DNA from 3 places in the Microbacterium sp. gxy059 genome. Region 3 is predicted to be linked to each of the others. Evidence: riboswitches for the same ligand, from Rfam matches in the RefSeq annotation. Region 3 holds a riboswitch; each other region holds the start of a gene.
What was found. Region 3 has a riboswitch for thiamine pyrophosphate ahead of NHL53_RS00715 (ECF transporter S component). Riboswitches for the same ligand answer to the same signal wherever they lie in the genome.
Positions count from the first base shown of each region.

Region 1 (6,670 bases), on a different contig from region 3:
GCTGGTCGTGATGGCCGTGCTCGTGCTCGTGCCGAGCGTGGGCGGATACCTCGAGCTCCGTCAGCAGATCCGCGCCGCCGAGCACTCGGTGCAGGTGACGAAGGACGAGATCGCCGAGCTGCAGCGCGAGAAGGAGCGGTGGCGCGACCCCGCCTACATCACCAGCCAGGCCCGCGAGCGGCTCTACTACATGATGCCGGGCGAGGTCGTCTACCTCATCGACGACGATCTCGACCACAGCGAGGATCCCGAGGATCCCGCTCCCGTGAGCGCCGAGGTGGAGGAGAAGCGCAGCGACTGGACAGGGTTCCTCCTGCGGTCGGTCGCGAACGCCGGCCTCGCGCAGCAGGCGGTCCCCGAGGAGCCAGCGGACGGCGGCGTCTTCGCCCCGGACCCCGAGCCCACCGAGACCCCCGGGTAACGGTTTCCCGCGCATTCGCGGGGAACGCGCCACGCGCGACCGGACTCGCGACGGCTCCGCCGGTACGCTCGTGAGGTGATGACCACTCCGCCGTTCCCTCCCGTGCGCCCCGCCGAGATCCGCGTCGTCAGCGAGCAGCTCGGCCGCGAGGCCCGCGGCGTCGTCGGCATCGCCGCCCGTTGCGCGTGCGGGAACCCCACCGTCGTCGCCACCGCTCCGCGCCTGCCCTCCGGCACGCCGTTCCCCACCTTCTACTACCTCACCCATCCCGCCGCCACCGCGGAGATGTCGCGGCTCGAGGCGGGGCAGGTCATGGTCGAGTTCACGGAGCTCCTGGCCTCGGACGACGAGGTCGCCGCGTCCTACGCCCGCGCGCACGAGGCGTTCCTCGCCGACCGCGCCCAGTACGGCGACGTGCCCGAGGTCGCCGGCATCTCCTCGGGCGGCATGCCGACCCGCGTCAAGTGCCTCCACGCCCTCGCTGGCCACGCCCTCGCGGCGGGGCCGGGCGTGAACCCCATCGGGGATCTGGCGCTGGAGAGGTCGTCCTGGTCGCCCGAGCGCTGCGCGTGCGAGAACCCGGGCGCGGCGCTCGCCGCCGAGGACGACGCGGGGTGAGGGCCGTCGTACGTCGGCGGCCGGGGGCGATGCTGATCGCCCTCGCGCTGGCGTGCGTGATCGCGCTCCCCGCCTCCGCCTCGGCGCAGGCGGACGTCGAGCAGCAGGCCCCGGCCTCGACGCCGTCTCCGACCCCGTCTCCCTCTCCGTCCCCGGACGACGAGGAGGAGGACGAGGAGGATCCGGAGCGCGCGCGGGAGTACTGGCTCGAGGAGTACGGCATCGCGGACGCGTGGGAGACGACCCGCGGCGAGGGCGTGCGGATCGCCGTCATCGACAGCGGCGTCGCCTCCGACATCCCGGAGCTCGATGACGCGGTCGTCGGCGGAGCCGACATGTCCGGCGTCGGCGATCCGGAGGGGCGCATGCCCCTCGGCGACAACGCGCTCACCCGCAGCCACGGCACCTACGTGGCATCGGTGGCGGCCTCCCGCGGCCTGCCCGACGACGCCGGGATGATCGGCGTCGCGCCCGAGGCGGAGGTGCTCGCGATCTCCCTCGGCTTCGGATCCGTCAGCGAGGTGCCGTTCTCCGATCAGGTCGCCGACGCGATCCACTGGGCCGTCGACAACGGCGCCGACGTCATCAACCTCTCCTTCACGATCAACCAGCCGACCTGGGGCGAGAGCTGGGATGAGGCGTTCCTCTACGCGATGGAGCACGACGTCGTCGTGATCGCGGCCGCCGGGAACCGGGACAGCGGCACGAACATCGTCGGCGCGCCCGCCACGATGCCCGGGGTGCTCGTCGTGGGCGGCGTCGACCGCGAGGGGCGCGCGAGCCAGGGGGCGTCGACCCAGGGCGTCACGATCGGCGTGACGGCCCCGAGCGAGCACCTGCGCGGGATCAGCCCGTCCGGGCAGGTGAACGAGTGGAACGGCACGAGCGGCGCGGCCCCCATCGTCTCGGGCATCGCGGCGCTGGTGAGGTCCGCGCACCCCGACCTCGACGCCGGCAACGTGATCAACCGGATCCTGCAGACCGCCTCGCCGCCCCCGCGCGAGTACGACGGGCGGGATCCGCTCTACGGGTTCGGCCTCGTCGACGCGCAGGCCGCGGTGGAGGCCGACGTCGAGGCGGTCGACAAGAACCCCGCCCAGGAGCTGCGCCAGTGGATCACGCTGAACCGCAGCGGGGAGATCTCGAACGACGCGGAGCCCGCCCCCGCCCCGGAGCCCGTGGAGATCCCGGCGCTCCCGCCGCCCGACCCGCCCGCCGAGGCGGGCAGCCCCCTCGTCCCGTCGTCCGACAGCCTGCGCGAGGTCACCCTCCCGCTCGTCGCCCTGAGCGTCGCTGGTATCCTGATCGTGCTCGGCGTCGTCGCTGTGTCCCGGCGCATCCGCTCGGTTCGCGCGCAGCACGCGCGGACGGGCTCCTGAACAAATTCCAAGGAGATTAGTTTCCGTGCCCAAGATCCTCATCGTCGGCGGTGGATACGCGGGTTTCTACACCGCGTGGAAGCTCGAGAAGCACCTGCGAGCCGGGGAGGCAGAGGTCATCGTCGTCGACCCGCTCCCGTACATGTCGTACCTGCCGTTCCTTCCCGAGGTCGCGGCCGGCGCCATCGAGCCCCGCCACGCGGTCGTCTCGCACCGTCGTCACCTCAAGAAGACGAAGGTCATCAACGCGAAGGTCGCGAGCATCGACCACGCGAACAGGACGGCGACGATCGCGCCCGAGCACGGCGAGAGCTGGGAGCTCGAGTACGACCAGATCGTCGTGACCGCCGGGTCCGTCTCGCGCACCTTCCCGATCCCGGGCATCGCCGACCACGCGATCGGCATGAAGTCGATCGAGGAGGCCGTCGCGGTGCGCGACCAGCTCGTGTCGAACTTCGAGAAGGCGGCCGCGCTCCCGAAGGAGAGCCCGGTGCGCCGGCGCCTCCTGACGACGGTCGTCGTGGGCGGCGGATTCGCCGGCATCGAGACGCTCGCGGAGCTGCGCTCGGCCGCCTCGGCCCTGCTCGAGAAGTTCCCCGAGATCACCTTCGAGGAGACGCAGTTCCACCTCATCGAGGCGATGGGGCGCATCATGCCCGAGGTCTCGCTCGAGACGAGCGAGAAGGTCCTCAAGGACCTCGCTCGGCGCGGCGCGTACGTGCACCTCGACACGCAGGTGGCCGACGCGACCGACGGCGTGGTGAAGACGAACACGGGCGAGGAGTACCCGAGCGACCTCATCATCTGGACCGCGGGCGTCATGGCGAACCCGCAGGTCGTGAACGGCAGCGACCTGCCGCGGGAGGCCCGCGGGCGGATCTCGACGCAGGCCGACCTGCGCGTCGTCGACGAGAGCGGCGCCGTGATCGAGGGCGCATGGGCCGCGGGCGACGTGGCGGCCGTTCCCGACCTCACGGGCGGCGGCGTGGGCGGCATGTGCGTGCCCAACGCGCAGCACGCGGTGCGCCAGGCGAAGCGCCTCGCGAAGAACGTCGTCGCCACGCTGCGCGGAGAGCAGCCGGTCGACTACGTGCACAAGAACCTCGGCGCGGTCGCGGGTCTCGGCCTCTACCAGGGCGCCTTCCAGTCGGGCAAGATCGCCCTCACGGGCTTCCTCGCCTGGTGCGCGCACCGCGGCTACCACGGCCTCGCGATGCCCACGTGGGAGCGCAAGTGGCGCGTCCTGTGGGGCTGGTGGCACAACTTCTTCCTGGGCCGCGACCAGGTGCAGCTGAAGGCCACACAGGATCCCCGCGCGTTCTTCGAGGCGTTCGCCTCGCGCCCCAAGCCGAAGACCGACGAGAAGTGACGCTCTGATGTCCTCCGAAGCGCCCCTGCCCGCGATGCGCGGGAGGGGCGCTTCGGCCATCCGCCCCCGTAGCCCAACCGGCAGAGGCAGCCGACTTAAACTCGGCGCAGTGTGGGTTCGAATCCCACCGGGGGCACCGTCCGCCGCCCTCCCGCGATGCGGTAGGTTGATCTGCGTTGACACGGGGTGCCGCGACCGCGGCTGAGATCACACCCGTCGAACCTGATCCGGGTAGCTCCAGCGGAGGGAATGTCATGCAGCAGATCGCGCACGCCGTCGAGAGGGTGCGGGCGGCCGCTCCTCTCGTGCAGTGCATCACCAACACCGTCGTGCAGCAGGTGACGGCCAACGCGCTGCTCGCGTGCGGCGCCTCGCCCGCGATGCTCGACCACGAGGCCGACGCGGCGCAGTTCGCGCGCATCGCGAACGGCATCCTCGTGAACTTCGGCACGGCGACCAGCCATCAGCTCCTCGCCGCCGACGCGGCGATCGCCGAGGCGAACGCCCTCGGCACGCCGTGGGTGCTCGACCCCGTCAGCGTGGGCGGCGTCGACTACCGCACCACGCGGATCCGCGCCGCGGCCGCCCAGCGCCCGACGGCGGTGCGCGGCAACGCCTCCGAGATCGCGGCGCTCGCCGGGCACGGCGCCGGCGGGCGGGGCGTGGACGCGACCGACGAGGTCGACGCGGTGCTCCCCGCGGCCGTCGAACTGTCGCGCGCGCTCGCCTCCGGAACCGGCGTCCCGGGATCCGTCATCGCCGTCTCGGGGCCGGTCGACGCGATCGTGCGGACGCGCGCCGAGGGCGGCGCCGACGTCGTGCGCGTCGGGGGCGGCAGCGACCTCATGCCCCTCGTCATCGGGACGGGCTGCTCGCTCGGCGCGGTCGCCGCGGCCTATCTCGGCGCCGCGGATCGCACCGACCCGGACGCGGCTCTCTGGGCGGTCGCCGCGGCGCACGCGCACTTCGCCGCCGCAGGCGCGCGAGCGGCGGAGAGCGCGCAGGGCCCCGGCAGTTTCGCGGTCGCGTTCGTCGACGCCCTGCACGCTCTCGCGCCGGAGGAGATCGCCGCCGTCACCGTGACGGCCGAGGTGCGGAGCGAGGAGCGGTCATGAGCCGTCTCGCCCCGTACGACTTCTCCCTGTACCTCGTCACCGACACGGCCCAGTGCGCCCGCGCGGGGAGGACGGTCGCGGAGACCGCGGCCCTCGCGGTGGCGGGCGGCGCGGGCGTCGTGCAGGTGCGGGACAAGACCGCGACCGACGCGGCGTTCCGCGTGCTGGTCGAGGACGTCCTCGACGCGATCGCCCGGGTGCGCCGCGCCGAGGGCATCGCCCGAGAGGTGCCGGTGTTCGTCAACGACCGCGTGCGGGTCGCGCGCGACCTCGGTCGCGACGGCCGCGCCGTGCACGTGCACATCGGGCAGTCCGACGCGCCGCCCGCCGAGGTGAGAGACCTGCTCGGCCCCGCGCCGCTCATCGGGCTGTCTGTCGCGACGTCCGGCGAGCTGCGGGCCGCCCGCGAGAGCGGCGCCGTCGATCTCGTCGGCATCGGCCCCGCCTACGACACCGCGACGAAGGCCGACGCGCCCTCCGGGATCGGGCCGGAGCGCATCGCGCTCCTCGCGGCCGAGGCGGGGCTGCCCGGCGTCGCGATCGGCGGCATCGACGCCGCGCGGGCCGCTGAGCTCCGGGGAACGGGCGTCGTCGGCGTGTGCGCCGTCTCCGCCATCTGCCTCGCGGAGGATCCGCGCGAGGCGTCCGCGCGGATGCGCGCCGCGTTCACGGGGGAGTGACACCCGCCGGACGCTAGACTCCGGTGCTCGTGGCGCGCTTCGGAAAACGGATCCTCCCTCCCCGCGACGGGATCACGGCGGCGCGCCTGCGCGCGCCTGGCGGCTCCCAGACCCACGCGGCCCGTGACCTGCCCGTCCCGGCGACCGTGCGGGAGTGGCTCTCCGACATCGTCATCCCGACGACGATGGGGCGCGAGCAGGCGTTCGGCGCGGAGCCGCTCGCCCCGGAGTACTTCACGGGTCGGGGAGAGCTGACCGACCAGACGGGCCGACGCGTGCGCCTCGACGACGCCGTCATCCCCGGCGGCTTCTACGTGTTCCACAAGCCCGTCCCATACGAGGACGCGATCCCCTTCGAGATCGACGTCGTCCACGAGGACGCCGACCTCCTCGTCGTCGACAAGCCCCCGTTCCTCGCCTCCACGCCCAACGGGGTCTTCGTGCGCGAGTGCGTCGTGACGCGGATGCGCGTGGCGCGCGGTGAGGACGACATCGTGGCGATCCACCGACTCGACCGCGTCACGGGCGGGCTGCTCGCCCTCTCGCGGCGCCCCGAGACCCGCGGCGCCTACCAGACGCTGTTCCAGCGCCGGGAGATCGAGAAGACGTACCGCGCCCTCGCGCACCTGCCCGCGGGCTGGTCGCCCGGCGACGCCCTGCCCCTCGGGCTGGAGGACGGCGAGGAGCGCGAACGCCGCTCGCGGCTGCGCAAGATCGACGGCGAGCGCCCCGTGCGCGAGATCCCCGGTACGCCCAACGCGCGCACCTCGATCCGGCTGCTGCGCGCGTTCCCGCACGGCGGCGGGTGGGCGGGCGAGTTCTCCCTCGTGCCGCACACGGGGCGCACCCACCAGCTGCGCGTGCACATGAGCGGACTCGGGATGCCGCTGCTCGGGGATCCCGTCTATCCCCGCGACGTCGACCCGGATCCGTACGACTTCTCGCACACGCTGCAGCTGCTCGCCGAGCGCCTCGCGTTCGACGACCCGCTGACGGGAGAACGGCGGGAGTTCGCCACGCGCCTCACGCTCGACGCATCGCGCAGCTAGACCGCGCCTCGGCCCGCGAGGGGGAGCGGAGATGCGCGA
Region 1 covers NZ_JAMXWT010000032.1:67-6,736, reverse strand. Annotated here, with positions in the region: gene NHL53_RS13930 (FtsB family cell division protein) at 1-421, shown strand, start outside; gene NHL53_RS13925 (DUF501 domain-containing protein) at 500-1,039, shown strand; gene NHL53_RS13920 (S8 family serine peptidase) at 1,069-2,418, shown strand; gene NHL53_RS13915 (NAD(P)/FAD-dependent oxidoreductase) at 2,444-3,787, shown strand; tRNA gene NHL53_RS13910 (tRNA-Leu) at 3,850-3,923, shown strand; TPP riboswitch at 3,960-4,054, shown strand; gene thiM (hydroxyethylthiazole kinase) at 4,042-4,902, shown strand; gene thiE (thiamine phosphate synthase) at 4,899-5,582, shown strand; gene NHL53_RS13895 (pseudouridine synthase) at 5,612-6,631, shown strand.
Region 1: it holds a riboswitch for thiamine pyrophosphate, as region 3 does, so the genes downstream of both, thiM (hydroxyethylthiazole kinase) here and NHL53_RS00715 (ECF transporter S component) in region 3, are expected to answer to the same signal.

Region 2 (6,670 bases), on a different contig from region 3:
GCGGCTGCCGGGCGACGTTCAGGCAGGGTACTCCCAGCGCTCGGCTACCTGTTGTTAACCTTCTCTCAACCTCGTGTTCGCTCGCGGGGACTGTCCTCGTCCGGGCGTCGATCGGCGCCGTCAGCCAGACCCCCAGGAGCAGCACGCGGTGGCGAACGACGCGAAGAACGACCCCCTGAAGGCCGCGAGCAGCAAGGGACCCGGGTCGGATCGCACCTGGCATCTCGCGTTCGGCCTGCTCCTCGCCGTCGCGCTCGTCGGGTTCGCGTTCTGGTCGCTCGGATGGGTGTCGCCCGAGACCAACCGGATCCTGCTGATCACCGCGATCGCATTCGGCATGTTCATGGCGTTCAACATCGGCGGCAACGACGTGGCGAACTCGTTCGGTACGAGCGTCGGATCCGGAACGCTCACGATGAAGCAGGCGCTCCTCGTCGCCGCGGTTTTCGAGGTGTCGGGCGCGATCCTCGCGGGCGGCGAGGTCACCGAGACGGTACGCAGCGGCATCGTCGACCTGACGGTCGTCTCGCAGAGCCCCGAACACTTCGTGTTCGTCATGATGTCGGCGCTCCTCGGCGCCGCCGCCTGGCTCTTCATCGCCACGCGCATGGGGTGGCCGGTCTCCACGACCCACTCGATCGTCGGCGGCATCGTCGGCGGCGCGGTCGCCATGGGCATCGCGACCGGCATCGGCGCCGCCGACATGGTGCAGTGGGGCGAGATCGGCAAGATCGCGGTGTCGTGGATCATCTCGCCGACCCTCGGCGGGATCTGCGCCTTCCTGCTGTTCTGGTTCATCAAGCGCTTCGTGCTCTCGCACGACGACGAGGGCAAGTCGGGCCACCGCGCGCTGCGCCGCTACGTGCCGTTCATCGCGGCCGGCGCATCGATCATCCTCGCCGGCATGCTGCTCGTGAAGGGCCTCAGCAACCTGCACCTCGAGTTCAGCGTGGTGCTCATCGTGCTCGCGCTCGCCATGCTCGGCGCGATCGTGTGGGCGGTCTCCTTCGCCCTCACGAAGACCCTCAAGAAGCGCTCGTTCACCAAGGCGAGCTTCACGCTCTTCGCCTGGATGCAGGTGTTCACCGCCTGCGCCTTCGCCTTCAGCCACGGCGCGAACGACATCGCCAACGCCGTCGGGCCCTTCGCCGCGGTCCTCGACGTGCTGCGCACCAGCGCGGTCAGCTCGGCGGCCGTCGTCCCGATGCCCGTGCTCGTCTCCTTCGGCATCGCGCTGCTCGCCGGACTGTGGTTCATCGGGCGTCGCGTCGTGACGACCGTCGGCAAGCGCATCACCGAGATCCACCCCGCATCCGGCTTCGCCGCCGAGCTCGCGGCGGCCAGCGTCGTGATGCTCGCCTCCGTGCTGGGCCTTCCCGTCTCGAGCACGCACATCCTCATCGGCGCCGTGCTCGGCGTGGGGCTCGTCAACCGGGCCGCCAACTGGGGGCTCATGAAGCCGATCGCCCTCGCGTGGATCATCACGCTGCCCGTCTCCGCGGGCATCGGCGCGGTCGGCTACCTCGTGCTCAGCGCCGTCTTCTGACGCCGAGAGGGGCGGGCCCGCCGCGGGGATCCCGCCCCGCTCCGCTCACCGGTCGCGCAGGGGCGCGGCGAAGAAGGCGTGCTCGTGCCATGAGGAGGCGACGAACGCCCGTCGCATCCGCTCGCGGGTCGCCGCGTCGGCCGCGGCCGCCGTGCGCGAGGCGATGTCGATCGCGCGCCTGGTCGCCTCCGCGAACGCGTCGTCGGCGTAGGTGTCGAGCCACGACCGGTACGGATGCTCGTCGTGGGAGAGCGCGTGCAGACGCTCGCCGACGACCTGGTAGATCCAGTAGCAGGGCAGCACCGCCGCCACGAGCTGCGCGTAGTCGCCGCGCGCGCCCGCCGCCTCGAGGTGCGCGAGATAGGCCTCGGTCGTGCGGCTCGGCGCCGCGGGCGCGTCGCTCGGGATCCAGCTCTCGTGCAGCAGGATCTCCGTGGCGACCGAGCTGTGCGCGCCCTGCGCCCAGAACGCCTGCTCCTCCTGCGTGGGGGCGAGGCGGCTCGCCTGCGCGAGCGCCCGCGAGTAGTCGCGCTGTTAGAGGGCGTCCTGCGCGAGGTACCAGACGAAGGCGTCGCGGTCGAGGGATCCGTCGCCGAGGCCGCGCACGAACGGCAGCGCGTCGATCGCCTCCCGCGCCTCCGACGACGCGGCCCACCAGTCGGCGGCCGCCTCCTCGGGCGTCGGAGCCGTCTCGAGGCCGCCGCGGGCCCACAGCCCCGCGAAGTGGCTGACGGGGCCGCTGCCGCCGCCCACCCGCAGCGCGGCGCCGTGGCGGATGCTCTCGGCCAGCCAGCGCTTCGCCTCGCCGACGGCGCCCGCCCGGTCGGCGCCGCCCGCGATCCGCGTCGCGATCGCCGAGGAGAAGGAGCACCCCGTGCCGTGCGTGTTCGTCGTCGCGATGCGCGCGCCGGGGAACTCGCGCACCTCGCCCGCGGCGGTCACGAGCGCGTCGGGGGCGTCGGCGCCCGCGAGGTGCCCGCCCTTCGCCACGACGTCGACGCCGAACTCCCGCGCCGCGCGGCCCGCCTGCGCGAGCACGGCGTCCCACGTGTCGGCCTCGGGCTCGGACACGAGCACGGCGAGCTCGGGGATGTTCGGCGTCACCACGTCCGCGCGGCGCAGCAGGTCGCGCAGCGCCGACACGGCGTCGTCGTCGAGCAGCCGGTCGCCGCTCGTCGCGACCATCACGGGATCCACGACCACGACGGGCGCACCGGCGCGGGCGAGCCACGCGTCGACGGCGCGGGTCACCTCCGCGTTCGCGAGCATGCCGATCTTCACGGCGTCGATCTCGATGTCGTCGCTCAGCGCGTCGAGCTGGGCGACGAGCACGTCGACGGGAGGCACGTGCACGGCGCGCACGCCGCGCGTGCTCTGGGCCGTGAGCGCGGTGATCGCGGCCATCCCGTAGCCGCCGTTCGCGGCGATGCTCTTCAGGTCGGCATGGATCCCGGCGCCGCCCGACGGGTCGGACCCGGCGATGCTGAGCACGCGGGGCGCGGGGCGGACGGATTCTTCAGGCGTGCGCATCGAGCGACATCCCTTCGCTAGTTCGAGCTAGATCAGGTTCGACGGGTGTGTTCTCAGCCCCGGCGGGGCACCCCGTGTCACGTACGCCGCACACTCTATCGGGCGCCGGGCGCGATCCGTACGCTCGGAGGATGACCGGATCCGTCGCCCTGCTCCGCGGCATCAACGTGGGCGGGAAGAACCTCATCCGCATGCCCGACCTCGCCGCGGCGTTCCACGACGCGGGATACGCCGACGCGCGCACCTACATCCAGAGCGGGAACGTCGTGTTCTCCCATGACGGCCCCGGCGGATCCGCCCTCGAGACGCGCGTGGAGGGCGTGCTCGAGGAGCGGCTCGGCCTGCCCCTCGTCGTCGTGACCCGCTCGCGCGACGAGCTGGCGGCGATCGTCGACGCCGCGCCCGCCTCGCACGGCGACCCCGAGCGCCGCAGCGACGTGATCTTCCTCAAGCACCCCGTCTCGGCCGCCGAGGTCCACGCGGAGTTCCCCGAGCCGCGCGAGGGCGTCGACGAGATCGCCGTCGGCGACGGGGTCATCTACGCCTCGCGCCTCGCCGCCCTCGCGTCGAAGAGCCGCATCTCGCGCATCACGCAGCTGCCGTCGTACCGGTCGATGACGATCCGCAACTGGCGCACCACCACCCGGCTGCTCGCGATGCTCGACGAGGGGTGAGGCCCCCGTCCCGCCTGCCGGTTCGCCCGGCCTTCTGCCCTCCCGGCTGGCCTGGATTCCCGCCCGCCCGGCTCGCGAGCGGCGCAGATCCTCGCGAGCGGCGCAGATATTCGGCCTGATTCCTGCGCCGTTCGCGAATTCCTGCGCCACTCGCGAGCGAGACGGCACGAGGCACGCGGCGCGAGACACGCGACACGCGACACGAGACGGGCGCCCCGGGAAGGGATCCGCCCTCGCGGGGCGGAGCCCGGTGTCGATAGGGTTCGGGGAACAGCCCCACGAGAGAGGACGTCGACGGTGACCATCCGGATCCCGCAGATCGCGCTGAACGACTCGCGCCCCTTCGCCGAGCTCGGCCTCGGCACGTACAAGCTCACCGGCGACGAGGGCATCGCCTCGATCCGCGCCGGCATCGACGGCGGCTACCGCCTTCTCGACACGGCCGTGAACTACGGCAACGAGCGCGAGGTCGGCGAGGCCGTGCGGCAGTCGGGCATCGACCGAGACGAGATCATCGTCACGACGAAGGTGCCAGGGCGGCACCACGGCTACGACGAGGCGATCGCCTCGGGGCGCGCCTCCGACGAGACCCTCGGGCTCGGGCGCATCGACCTGCTCCTCATCCACTGGCCGAACCCGCGGGTCGACAAGTACGTCGACACGTTCCGCGGCATGCTCGCCCTGCGCGACGAGGGGGTCGTGCGCTCGGTCGGCGTCTCGAACTTCACCGAGCAGATGCTCGCCCGCCTCATCGAGGAGACGGGCGTGACCCCCGCGGTCAACCAGGTCGAGCTGCATCCGTACTTCCCGCAGGCGGCGCTGCGCGCCTTCCATGCCGAGCACGGCATCCGCACCGAGAGCTGGAGCCCCCTCGCGCGCCGCAGCGAGCTGCTCGGCGAGCCCGTCATCGACGACATCGCCGAGGGGCATGGCGTCACCCCCTCGCAGGTCGTCCTGCGCTGGCACGTGCAGATCGGATCCACGCCCATCCCGAAGTCCGCCGACCCCGTGCGCCAGCGCGAGAACGCCGACGTGTTCGGGTTCGAGCTCGCGGGCGACGAGGTCGACGCGATCAGCGAGCTCGAGCGCGGGCGCCTGTGGGACGGCGATCCGAACACGCACGAGGAGTTCTGAGCGGATCCCTCCCGTTCCCGGCGTTCGCCCCGCGAGGTGGGGCAGGATCGATCGGGTGGGAATCGGACGCACCGTCGGCATCGCGCTCGGCGGCGTCGCGCTGCTGGGCGGCGTCGGCGCCATCGGCTTCCTCGGCGTGCTCGCGCTGCTGACCGTGGCCGACGGGTCCGAGCCCGCCGAGGCCGCGCCCGCGGATCCCCCGCCCACCGTCGCCGCCCCCGCGCCCGACCCGCAGCCGGCGGAGGGCGACTGGGCCGACCAGGCGGCCGCTCTCACGGGGATCCCGCCGCGCGCCCTCGCGGCGTACGTCGCCGCGGACGCCTACGCGCGCGAGGAGCTCGGGTGCGACGTCGGCTGGAACACCCTCGCCGGCATCGGCTGGGTCGAGAGCCACCACGGCACGCTGCAGGGGGGATCCATCGAGGACGACGGAGTCGCCCGCCCCGGGATCCGCGGCATCCCCCTCGACGGCGAGAACGAGACGATGCGGATCCCCGACTCCGACGGGGGCGCGCTCGACGGCGACACCGAATGGGATCGCGCGGTCGGGCCGATGCAGTTCATCCCCGAGACGTGGCGCATCTGGGGCGTCTCGGCGTCCGGGGAGGGCGAGCCGTCGCCGCACAGCATCGACGACGCCGCCTTCACGGCCGCGCGGTACCTGTGCCAGACCGACGGCACCCTCGCCGAGCCGGAGCAGTGGATCCGCGCGATCCGCTCCTACAACGACACGGCCGACTACCAGCAGCGGGTCGCCGCGACCGCCGAGGGGTATCGCACCCTCACCGCCGACATCCCGCTCGACGCGGAGGGGTGAGGCGCCGGTAGGGTGCTGAATGGCGCCCGCGTCGCGGCGGCGCTCGACCATCCGCGCGGCGAAGCCGCCCCGACGCCAGGAGCGCCCATGCGCCAGATGACCCCCGGTGACGCGCTGCGGCGTGCGAGCTCCCTCTCCGGCGAGGGGCGGCCCTTCCTCCTCGGTCTCGTCGGCGCGCCCGGCGCGGGGAAGACGACGTTCGCGGCCCGCCTCGGGGCGCCCGTGCTCGCGATGGACGGCTACCACTACGCCGACGAGCACCTCGGCCGGATCGGCCTGCGGCACCGCAAGGGCGCGCCCGAGACCTTCGACGTCGGCGGCTACGTCGCGATGCTCGAGCGCATCCGGCGCGGTGAGGACGTCGTCGCGCCGCGCTTCGACCGCGGGCTTGAGGCCGCCGTCGCGGGTGCCGTGCCGCTGCCGGCCGCCAGCCGCCTGATCGTCACGGAGGGCAACTACCTCCTGCACGACGGCGGCGGGTGGGCGCGCGTGCGTCCCCTGCTCGACGAGGTGTGGTTCGTGGACCCTCCGGAGGAGCTGCGCCGCGAGCGCCTCGTCGCCCGGCACGTGGAGTTCGGGCGCACCCCGGATGAGGCCGAGGCGTGGGTCGCCTCGGTCGACGAGCCGAACGCCGTGCTCATCCGCGCCACCCGCGCCCGGGCGGATGCGGTCGTCGCCGCCGGCTGATCCGGTCAGCAGCGTCGGAGATCTCGGATCCGACGGCGCGTTCCGCGCCTCCCCGCCGCACGGCGGCCGGCATCTCCGACGGAACGGGGCGTGACGGCGTGGGGCGCCGGAGACTGCGGCCTCGGAACGCGGAGGGGCGCGACCCATCCGTCAGCGCGGGCCGGTGCGGGGAACGCGGACGGGCCCCGACGAGCGATGCTCGCCGGGGCCCGGAGCCGGTCGCGCTACAGCGTCTCGGTGTCGATGACGAACCGGTAGCGCACGTCGCCCGCGAGCACGCGC
Region 2 covers NZ_JAMXWT010000027.1:21,457-28,126, forward strand. Annotated here, with positions in the region: gene NHL53_RS13170 (inorganic phosphate transporter) at 149-1,546, shown strand; gene NHL53_RS13175 (hypothetical protein) at 1,592-1,975, opposite strand; gene thiD (bifunctional hydroxymethylpyrimidine kinase/phosphomethylpyrimidine kinase) at 2,081-3,076, opposite strand; TPP riboswitch at 3,069-3,161, opposite strand; gene NHL53_RS13185 (DUF1697 domain-containing protein) at 3,208-3,750, shown strand; gene NHL53_RS13190 (aldo/keto reductase) at 4,048-4,884, shown strand; gene NHL53_RS13195 (lytic transglycosylase domain-containing protein) at 4,940-5,701, shown strand; gene NHL53_RS13200 (nucleoside/nucleotide kinase family protein) at 5,789-6,388, shown strand; gene NHL53_RS13205 (NAD(P)-dependent alcohol dehydrogenase) at 6,613-6,670, opposite strand, start outside.
Region 2: it holds a riboswitch for thiamine pyrophosphate, as region 3 does, so the genes downstream of both, thiD (bifunctional hydroxymethylpyrimidine kinase/phosphomethylpyrimidine kinase) here and NHL53_RS00715 (ECF transporter S component) in region 3, are expected to answer to the same signal.

Region 3 (6,670 bases):
ATCGCCCGCGCCCACCGCCGTGAGCCCGCGGACGTCGTGTGGGGCGACGACGCCGAGACGCTCCTCGCCGCGCTCCTCGCCGGGTCGCCGCGGGGCGCGGGAGCGTCGGGAGGCGCCGAGGCCGGCGACGTCGTCGTCGGAGACTCCGCGCGCGACCGGTTCGGCGCGGCCGACGGATCCGGCACGGGCAGCTCAGGGGGTGAGCCCGGCGCAGCCGGTGCAGGGGGCGAGCTCGGTGCGCGCGACGAGGCTGGTGCGGGTGCCGCATCCGGCCCATCTGCTGCGGGCGCTGCATCCGGTACGCGGGGCGAGGACGGCGCGCGCCGCGCATCCGGCATGGCGGAACGCGGCGAGGCCGCAGGCGGCGCGGCGCTCGGCGACGTCGCCGCGATCCGCTTCGTCGGCCCGGCGCCCGACGGCGGGGACGACGTCGAGGCGATCCTCGCGGCGGCGACGCCGGAGACCCGCGCGGTCGTGGTCGCGAACCCGCATCGGATCACGGGGCGTCCGCTCGCGCGCGACGCCTTCGACCGGCTTCTCGCTGGCGTTCCGGAGGGCGTGCTGATCGTGGTCGACGAGACCCTCGCCGACGTCGTGTCCACGCCCCGGGCTGCCGTCGCCTCCGAGATGTTCGGCGCCGCCGTCGCCCTGCCCGAGAACGTCGCGGTGCTGCGGGCGCTGCCGATCGCGGCGGGGCCCGCGCCGGGCGCCTTCCTCCTCGCTGGCCCCGCCGTGCGCGACCGACTGAGCGTCCCGGATCCGTCGCCCGCCGCCCCGGCCGCGCTCGCGCACGCCTACTCGGACGACGGGCTCGACGAGCTCGACGCCCGCGTCGAGTGGCTGAAGGCCGAGCGCCAGCGCATCGAGCGCACGCTGCGCGACCGGATGGAGCGCGCCGAGATCGACGGCCGTCCCCACATCCCGATCGTGCACGCCGACGGATGCTTCGTCTGGATCCCCGTCGGCGACCGCGCGCAGGAGCTCCGCGCCCACCTCCTCGCCGAGGCCGGAGCCCTGACCCTCGCCGTCCCGGGGCGCGGCGTGCGCGTCACGGTGCGCGACGCGGCGACGAACGACCGGATCATCGACGCGATCACCGCCTGGGCGACCCGCTGATCCGCCGCGCCCCGCCTTCCGCGGGAGGCGGATGCTCGTCCCCGCGGCGCATGAACCACGACGCGCGGGGTGGGCGGTGCGTGCCTCGCATCTGGCGGGAATGCGGCGTTCTTTCCCGCGTTTCGTGAGACACGGTGCGCGTGGCGGGGTGCGTGTCTCGCTTCCGGTGGGAATGTGGCGGGCTCCCGTGCAGGATCCGTCTGCGAGCCTCCTTCCGGTGCTCGCCGTGCTGGCGGTCGCCTGCCTCGTGGCCATCCTCGTCTGTCGGTTCGAGGGATGAGATCGTTGTGGTCTCGCTCGGTGACGGACGCGGCCCACGACCCGGAGAACAGGAGCACGACGTGGCGAATCCCTTGATCCCGTCCGCTTACGACATGGTGGCGTCGGTCGCCGTAGTGTTCGTGGTCGCGCTGGCGATCTGGGCGCTCGTGTCGGTGATCCGCTCCCGGCTCGACGCGGTGGCGACGATCGCCTGGACGCTGCTGGTCCTCCTCGTGCCGGTCGTCGGATCGCTGGCCTGGTTCGCGGTGTCCGCCGGCGCACGGGCAGCGCGACGCGACGAGCGGACGCGCAGCGGATCCGCCTCTCACCCGGACGAGGAGCCCGCCGATGACGCGTCGTGATGGGACGCGCAAGCCCACCCTGTCGGGCTCGCTGGTCACGCTCCGGCCGTTCGTCGCGGAGGACGCGGACGCGATGACGTGCCCCTCGGCCGCCGACGAGAGGCTCGTCTCAGGTCGCAGAAGCGCACGGTGAGACGGCGCGGATCGCGCCGTCCCGCCTCCTCGGAGGGGCGGCGTGGCGTTCGGGGCGTGGACCAGCACGTGGGGGAGGCCCCGGGTCGCGCCGTCTCGCGTCCTCGGGCGTGCGGCAGAGCGTCCGGGCCGCAGAAGCGCACCCTGGGCGGCCCCGGATCCGATTGTTTCGCCGACGCGGGGCGGGGCGGATCCGCCCGAGTCGCGGAGAAGCACGTCGAGAGGGCTCGGATCGCGCCGTTTCGCATCCTCGGGCCAGGCAGCTTCCGCTCAGGTCGCAGAAGCGCACGCCGGGTGGCCCGGGGCGCGCCGTCTTGCGCCCTCGGACCGGGCGGCCCCGCCCTCACCACCCGAAGAACGCGATGCCCGCCTGCGCGACGAGCCCGGCCACGGCGCAGACCACGAGGATGACGCCGACCGTGATCGCGGCGGTGCTCGACGACATCGGATCCGCGCTCTTCGGTCGGCGGCGGATCAGCAGGATCCCGCCGGCGCCCGCGACGATCGCGAACGCCGCGACGATCAGGAGGTCGCGCACCGGATCCCGCCCTGCGTCATCGCACCCGCCGCCGTTTCGCATACCCGAACGCGCAGCGCGGTGCCCGGGTCGCAGAGATGCACTGCCAGGAGCCCCGGATCCCGCCGGTTCGCATACTCGGAGACCGGCGGGTCCGCCCGGGTCGCAGAGATGCACTGCCAGGAGCCCCGGATCCCGCCATTTCGCATACCTGGAGCGCGCGGATCCGCGTCAGCTCCCCGTGATCCCCAGCAGGTCGAGGGGGTGGGTGAGGCGCCACTGGAGGCTCGGGCGCTCCAGGGTGTCGGACGTCTCGAGCGGCACCGTGGCGCTGTCCATCGCGCCCGTCACCGTGAGCGTGCCGGCGTCGGCGCCGCGCAGCGCCTCGACGTCGATGCCGTAGTCGGTCTCGAGCTCGCTGCCCTCGCCGTTCCAGAGCGTCAGCGACACGGCCTCCGAGGTCACGATGTCGGTCGACGCGCCCCAGGGCGTCGTCGCCGTCGCGACGACCGTTCCCGCCGGCAGCACCTCGACCGGCTGCAGCGCCTGCGTCGCCGCGTCGAGCAGCTGTCGGGAGACGTCCGCCCGGGCATCCTCGCTGTCCTGGCCCAGGACGGCCGCGTACACGCGCGTGGGGTCGCCGTCGCCGAGGGCGACCTGCTTCACCGTGAGCAGGTTCCAGATGTTGGGAACGGGCCAGATCGCGCCGGTCTTGAGGCCGACGATGCCCTCCTCGCCGCTGAGCGGGTTGGAGTTCTCGACGATCCCCGCGCCGGGCAGCTCCACCTCGTCCTTCGCGACGATCTCCGCGACGACCGGGTGCTGCATCGCGACCTCGGCGACGCGCAGGATCGCGCTCGGGGTGCCGACGTTGTCGGGCCGGATGCCGGTCGGCTCGACGAGCGAGATGCCGTCGATCCCGTTCTCCTCGAGCCAGCCGAGGGCCTCGAGCACGAACGCGTCGCGGTCGTAGTCCCACGCGTAGTCGATGAGCTTGTTGAGGTAGTTGCCCGCGGATCCGAGGAGGATGCCCTCGAGCAGCTGGTACTCGGTGAGGGTGCCGTCGACCGGCACCTCGAGCGCCGACTCGTTGCGGTACGTGTACGCCCAGTACTCGTTCTGGTCGGCGAACCCGAAGCCGATCTCGGGGCCCTGCTCGCCGGGCTCGAGCGGCAGGCGATCGAGGATCACCATGACCGAGATCACCTTCGTGAGGCTCGCGAGCGGCACCTGCTGCTCGGGGTTCTCGGCGGTCGCCGAGCTCAGCACCTCGCCGGTGCCCTCGATCGACAGCGCCGCGGACCCCAGCTCGGGCCAGGGCATCTGCGCGGGCGCGGCAGTCGGCGCTTCGACCTGCGCGGCCTGCAGGCTCGGGGTGATCGAGCTGAGAGGCCAGACGGCGAAGGTCACGACGTAGGCGACGGCGAGGATGATCGCCGTGAGGATCGGCGCGACGATCGCGCCGACCACGCGGCCGCGGCGCGACGGGAGGGGCTCCTCGGATCCGCCCACGATCGGCACCTGTCCCGTTCCCACGCTCTCGGCGGTGAGCCACGCGAGAGCCTGCTGCGTCTGGTCGTCCGCGTCCTGCGGAACATAGGCCGTGCGCACGGTGGGGGCGCCGGGCGTCGAGGCGCCCGGCGCGGGCTCGGCGGGCGACGCGGCGCCGGGAGCCGGCGGAGCGGGCTCGGCCGGTGCGGCATCGGGGGAGGGCGCCGTCGCGGCGGCGGGCTGCTCCTCCGGCACGATGATCGGGATGGCGCCCGCGTGCGTCGCGGGCTCGGCGCCGTCGTCGGGCGTCTGCGCCTCCGGAGAGAGGGGCTCCTGCGGGGCCTCGGCCAGCTGCTCCGCGGCGACGGAGCCCGCTGGCGGGACCGCGGGGATCCCCCCGGTCGCGAGCACGCGTCCGTCGGCGATCACGGGCAGCGACTGCGTGGCGGATCCGAGCATCTGCTCCAGGCCGCCGTCGCGGCGGCGGTCGCGCCGCCGGAACCCGCCGAACATCTCGCCGATGAGGCGGATCGAATCCGTCTCGGGCTGCGCGGGATACGCGTCGTCGTCCGAGGCGTCCTCGCCGGCGTCGTCGTCCCGATCCTCGTCGTCGTCCTCATCCTCGTCTTCGTCGTCGGAGATGACGTCGAACAGCCCGGTGATGGTCGGAACGGACCCCGTCGTCGTGGAGGGAGGCGGGTCGAACATCCGGCCGAGCGCGGAGACGGAATCGGTGTCGGGCGCGTCGGGATCCGTCGCGTCGGCGTCGCCGCCCGCGCGATCCGCGCCGGCGCCGCGCGGGGAGACCTCGTCGCGCGCGTCGAATCCGTCGTCAGTGCTCACGCGGTCACGTTACTCGATCCGGCTCGGGAAGCGGCGACGGAGCGGCCCCGCGCCGCTCACGATCCGATGACATCGCGCCTCCCGGCGGCTTGCCCGCGGCGGGAGGGGGCGGGCTATACTCCGAGACGCACACCACCCCACGGGAGTCCGAGAAGCCGGGCTGAGAGGGCGCGAGCCGCGCGCCGACCGTCGAACCTGATCCGGATCATGCCGGCGCAGGAAGGAGAACAGCAATGTCTGCACCCGTGTCCTCGTCTGAGAAGACCGCACGCACCACGACCGCCCGCTGGCGGGTCATCGACATCGTCGTCGCCGCGGTGCTGGGCGTCGCGATCGGCCTCGTGTTCTGGGGCTGGAACACGGTCGGCGGCGCCTGGTTCGGCGCCGCGGACGCCCTGACGCCGGGGCTCGGCGGCATCGCCGTCGGCATCTGGCTGCTGGGCGGCGTCGTGGGCGGGCTCATCATCCGCAAGCCAGGCGCGGCGCTCCTCGTCGAGGTCGTCGCGGCGACCGTCTCGGCGCTGATCGGCAACGTCTGGGGCGTCTCGACGATCCTGTCGGGCATCGTCCAGGGGCTCGGGGCCGAGATCGTGCTCGCCGCGTTCCTCTACCGCAGGTTCGGCCTTCCCACCGCGATGCTCGCGGGCGTCGGCGCGGGCATCGCCGCATGGACGTTCGAGCTGTTCTACGGCAGCACGCCCAACATCCTGAAGACCGTCGAGTTCAACGTCATCTACCTCGGATCCCTCATCGTGTCGGGCGCTCTGCTGGCGGGCCTCGTGGGCTGGCTGCTCGTGCGCGCCCTCGCCGCGACGGGCGCGCTCAGCCGCTTCGCCGCGGGCCGGGAAGTCGCGCGCGAGGTCTGAGGATGCCGGGCACAGGACCCGCTCGCGTCTCCGCGGCGGGCTGGGGATGGCGCTACGCGGGCCGCCGGCTCCCGGCGACGCGCGACGTGACGTTCGAGATCGCGCCGGGCGAGCGCGTGCTCCTGCTCGGCGCGTCCGGCGCCGGCAAGTCGACGCTCATGGCGGGGCTCGCCGGTGTGCTGGGCGACGCCGACGAGGGGGAGCGCACGGGAGCGCTCCTCGTCGACGGCGAGCCGCCCGAGACGCGCCGCGGCCGCACGGGACTCGTGCTGCAGGATCCGGATGCCGGCCTCGTGCTGTCGAAGGTCGGCGACGACATCGCGTTCGGGTGCGAGAACCTCGGCGTTCCCGCCGCGGAGATCCCGGCCCGCGTCGCGGAGGCGATGGAGGCCGTCGGCCTCGACGTGCCGACGGACCGCGCCACGAAGGCCCTCTCGGGCGGGCAGAAGCAGCGGCTGGCCCTCGCGGGGGTGCTCGCGATGCGCCCCGGCCTGCTGCTGCTCGACGAGCCGACGGCGAACCTCGACCCCGAGGGCGTCGCGGAGGTGCGCGCGAGCGTCGAGCGGATCGTCGACGGCACCGGATCCACCCTCGTCGTCGTCGAGCACCGCACCGAGATCTGGGCCGACCTCATGACCCGCGTCATCGTGCTCGCGGCCGACGGGGGACTCCTCGCCGACGGCCCGCCCGACGAGGTGTTCGCGCGGCACGGCGACGCGCTCGCCGCGGCGGGCGTGTGGGTGCCGGGTCGCGAGATCGAGCTGCCCGCGCTGCCACTCGCCTCGCCGGGGGACGACCCGGTGCTGGCCGCCCGCGGCCTCGCCGTGTCGCGCGACGGGCGCACGCCTGTGCAGACGGGTCTGGAGGTGCGGATCCCCTCGGGCGCCGCGACGACGATCACGGGGCCCAACGGCGCCGGGAAGTCGACGCTCGCGCTGACCCTCGCGGGCCTGATCCCCGAGCTCGAGGGGGAGGTCGTCTCGGCGCCCGACCTCGCCGGACGGTCGGGCAGGAGGCCCGCGAAGTGGACGTCGCGCGAGCTCCTCACCCGCATCGGCACGGTCTTCCAGGAGCCGGAGCAC
Region 3 covers NZ_JAMXWT010000001.1:179,560-186,229, reverse strand. Annotated here, with positions in the region: gene NHL53_RS00735 (aminotransferase class I/II-fold pyridoxal phosphate-dependent enzyme) at 1-1,116, shown strand, start outside; gene NHL53_RS00730 (PLDc N-terminal domain-containing protein) at 1,458-1,739, shown strand; gene NHL53_RS00725 (hypothetical protein) at 2,215-2,409, opposite strand; gene NHL53_RS00720 (hypothetical protein) at 2,620-4,722, opposite strand; TPP riboswitch at 4,852-4,961, shown strand; gene NHL53_RS00715 (ECF transporter S component) at 4,956-5,588, shown strand; gene NHL53_RS00710 (ABC transporter ATP-binding protein) at 5,591-6,670, shown strand, end outside.